DNA from 2 places in the Leuconostoc aquikimchii genome. Region 2 is predicted to be linked to the other one. Evidence: predicted binding sites of a transcription regulator. Region 2 holds the regulator's gene; the other holds the start of a gene.
The links. The regulator HrcA, encoded in region 2, represses chaperone genes, less so after heat shock. The targets are predictions, from matches to a motif close to TTAGCACTCNNNNNNNNNGAGTGCTAA.
Positions count from the first base shown of each region.

Region 1: a site for HrcA is predicted at 1,288-1,314, ahead of groES (co-chaperone GroES). Genes of this name have one in related genera too.

Region 1 is NZ_JBFPER010000001.1:1,652,124-1,654,336, forward strand. It holds gene groL (chaperonin GroEL) at 1-905, opposite strand, end outside; gene groES (co-chaperone GroES) at 978-1,262, opposite strand; gene AB3K24_RS08080 (YitT family protein) at 1,412-2,213, opposite strand, start outside.
Region 2 is NZ_JBFPER010000001.1:1,200,793-1,203,005, reverse strand. It holds gene ribF (riboflavin biosynthesis protein RibF) at 1-525, shown strand, start outside; gene hrcA (heat-inducible transcriptional repressor HrcA) at 656-1,684, shown strand; gene grpE (nucleotide exchange factor GrpE) at 1,702-2,213, shown strand, end outside.

The sequences.
Region 1 (2,213 bases), 450 kb from region 2:
TCTTCGGTAATGACAGTACCACCAGTCAAAACAGCGATATCTTCCAATTGCGCCTTACGACGATCACCAAATCCAGGTGCTTTCACCGCAACAACGTTGAATGTACCACGCATCTTGTTCAAAACTAGTGTTGGCAAAGCCTCACCAGTAATATCATCAGCAATAATCAACAAAGCCCGACCTTGTTCGACAACACTCTGCAATACAGGCAAAACATCTTGAATGTTAGCAATCTTCTTATCTGTGATCAAGATATATGGGTTATCTAAATTAGCTTCCATCTTATCGTTATCTGTCACCATATATTGTGACATATACCCACGATCAAATTGCATACCCTCGACAACATCCAGTGTTGTTTCGATACCCTTTGATTCTTCGATTGTGATCACACCATCGTTGCCAACTTTATCCATTGCTTCAGCAATTAATTCGCCAACTTCTTTATTAGAAGCAGAAATCGAAGCAATTTGCGCAATTTCAGCCTTTGTGCTGACCGCGTGTGACATTTCATGCAACTTTTTAACAGCTGCAGCAGTAGCCTTTTCAATTCCTGTACGTATGCCAACTGGGTTAGCACCGGCAGTAACGTTTTTTAAGCCTTCAGCAACAATTGCTTGGGTCAAAACTGTGGCTGTTGTTGTACCATCACCAGCAATATCATTTGTCTTTGAAGCAACTTCAGCAACAAGCTTTGCACCCATATTTTCGAAATGGTCTTCTAGCTCAATTGCCTTAGCAATAGTCACACCATCGTTAGTGATTGTTGGTGCACCATAAGATTGTTCCAAAACAACGTTGCGTCCCTTAGGACCAATTGTTGTTTTAACAGTGTCCGCTAGCTTATCAACACCAGCCTTCATCTTTGAACGTGCATCTTCTGAAAACTTTAATTCTTTAGCCATTATTATAATACCTCTTTAGAATTTTTTATTTACTATCAATTTAATCAACATGATTTGTTACTAATGACATGACTATTCAACGATTGCAACAATATCTTTTTCATGGAGTACCAGATAATCTGTGCCTTCAAAAGCTACTTCTTGTCCGGCATATTTATCAAATAAAACCTCGTCGTCAACTTTAACAGCTAAGTCACGGACTGACCCGTCGTTTAAGACATAGCCTGTGCCTGCAGCAACAATTTTACCTGTTACGGGCTTATCCTTAGCGTTATTTGCCAACAAAATACCACCAACTGTTTGTTCCGCAGCTTCTGTTACTTCAATAATCACGCGATCACCTAAGGGCTTCAACATGAGATAATACCTCCGATTTTTAATTTTAGCACTCTTTTAAAACGAGTGCTAAATACAACTTCAAGTATATCACGTTACTGCTTATTGTCAATAAAAAAAGTGCAATAAGATGCACTTTCAACCCTTGTAATTTAGGGTAATTATCACATTTAAATAAAAGTGCCACCGTGGGCTTCACTGATATCATAAGCAACGATAAAAGCTTGTGAGTCGACTGCATGTATGCCACGCACTAAGCGATTATATTCTTGATTATCCAATATAACCATTAACATTTCGCGATTATCACCTGTGTAGCCCCCACGCACATCCATTTCTGTGTAACTGGTGCCATTTTCATTGAGGTATAGTTTAACACCTGTAATACTTTTATTACTTGTGATGTAGATCATCTTGCGACGATCTAATCCTGTTTCAATATAATTCATAACAGCTGCTGTAATCATCAAGGAAAACATTGCCAATATTAGCGCCTCAAGTCCCTCAGTCATTAAGTTTCCTAGAGAGACAACTGTATCAATAACTAATAGTGATAATGCCGGTGAAATCCGAAAATATTTTTTTAAAATCATGGGTGGTACAGCTGTGCCACCACTCGAAGCATCCACACGATACAACATCGCAACGCCCACCGCAAAAATGGTCCCACCAACTAATACCGCAAAAGTACGGTCAGTTAACACTTGAAAACTCGGTGTCACTTTCAGTAATATTGGTAAGATTAAACTACCAAACGTAATACGGGCAGTTGTTCCACGATCCAAAAATACGCCAGCCAAAACAATCATTAGTAGATTAATGACTAAAACCGTTAATGCTCGGTCAAAACCTGTGAGCTCGTTTATCAAGATAGCAAATCCTGTTGCACCACCTGCTGCCACTTTAGCCGGTGCATAGAAAAAATTAATACTCACTACCACAATTTCTAGTGCAACAATAATCGTTAAATAA
Region 2 (2,213 bases):
ATTCATTTACCTCAGTATGCTAAAAATCGTTTTGATGTTGTTTCGGTGCCAGAACTTGATGATAATAACCAAAAAATTGGTTCGTCATTGATTCGTAAGGCGTTAGAAATAGGTGATATGGATATTGTTAATCGTCAACTTGGACGTGTTCATCAGACGACTGGTTTAGTCATGCATGGTGAGGCACGTGGCCGTGAACTGGGATTCCCAACAGTCAATATTAAAACACCAGAATTAGAGTGGCTGCCGACTATTGGCATTTATGCTGTTAAAATAATGGTAGGTGATTACTGGTATTTGGGCATGGCAAGTATTGGGCGTAATGTCACATTTGGTGATGCGCGTCCAATTACGGTCGAAATCAATATATTAGATTTTAGTCAAGAAATATACGGTGAAAATGTGACAATAAATTGGCATAATTATCTTCGAGGCGAGGTCAAGTTTAAGACTGTGACAGCATTAATAAGTCAACTAAAAAAAGATGAAATTGCTACAAGACAATACTTTGATGCACTTGACTAACGTTATGTGTATTTTTTTATTTTAGCACTCAAATAAAAGAGTGCTAAAAAGCTTGCGTTTTTTTGAAAATAGTGTATCATTATAAATGTTAGCAGTAAGAAACGTTGAGTGCTAAAACGGAGGTGATGGCATGCTGACAGAAAGACAAAAATTAATTCTAAGCGCCATCATTTATGAATACACACAGACGGCTCGTGCAGTTGGATCAAAGAGTCTTCAACAGCAACTTGATATTAAAGTGAGTTCTGCTACGATACGTAATGAAATGGCAACTTTGGAATCAGAAGCATTGATAAAAAAGTTGCACACATCTGCTGGTCGCATCCCATCTCGTGCAGGTTACCGGTATTATCTTGATAATTTAATGTTGGCACGTGCAGCAACGCAACAAGACATCGCTTTGGTTATGCAGTCGTTTCGTGGCAACTTTCATGAAATGGATGATTTGTTAGATGAATCGGCACGGACGTTATCCGAACTCACTGGTGCAACGGCACTTATTTTAAAACCTGAACGTTTGAATATTGTTGTATCAGGTTTTCGTTTAGTGCCATTAGAAAACCAGCTATTAATTGCTGTTCTAGTAACTAATGACGGTAAGGTAACGAGTCAAACTTTTAAGTTACCACGTGAATTAGCAGTTTCATCATTAGATAGTATGATTAAATATATCAATGATCGGATGAATGGCCGACCGGTGTTAGAAGTTTTGAAGATGATGCAGTCTGATGAATTGCCAACACAAATGAGTCGTATGATTAAAACACCAGCGGCATTTTTACAACTATTTGGTGATGTGCTAGCCAGGTCTATTGGCGATACAGTTCATATTGGTGGTCGTTTAAATGTGTTAGGCTTTAGTGATAATGATCAAGACACAAAAGAAGTTAAACGTCTCTTAGAGTTTTTGATTTCTGCTTCTGATGTGCGTCGCGTTGCAACGACCACGGCGCATCATGTGACTATTAAGATTGCTAAAGAAATTGACGAACCCTTGTTGAAGCCTTTTAGCTTAATTACAAGAGCATTTACCGTACCAAACCAAGGAGAAGGCGTAATTGCCTTACTAGGACCAATTCGCATGACATATGCACGCAATGTATTATTAATGGATGCATTTGGTGAGGCATTAAGTCAGAAAATGATTGAGTATACATAAACGAGGAGGTCACTCACGTGACAGATGAAACTAAAAACGAATTAAATAATGAAGAGATAGTAGAAAATGATGATGGCTTAGCAACTGAAAAAGTTGATGCTGTCGTAGAAGAAGCGGCCGATTCTCAGCAAGTAGCGCTTGATGAAGCCTTGAAACGCGTATCAGATTTAGAAGATCAATTACTGCGATCACAAGCTGAAATTCGAAACATGCAACAACGTCAAGCACGTGAAATTCAAAATGTACGTAAGTATGATGGCCAAAAGTTGGCTAGTGCAGTGTTACCGGCAGTTGATAATTTAGAACGCGCGTTACTGGTTGAATCGAAAGATGCGGTCGCGCAACAAATCAAAACTGGTGTTGAAATGACATTAAAAACGTTGGTACAAGCTTTAACTGACAATGGTATTTCCGCAACAGGTGAAGTTGGTGAAAATTTTGATCCAACAAAACATCAAGCGATTCAAAGTGTTTCTTCAGATAAAGTTGATTCAGATCAAATTGCATCTGTTTTGCAAAAAGGCTATAT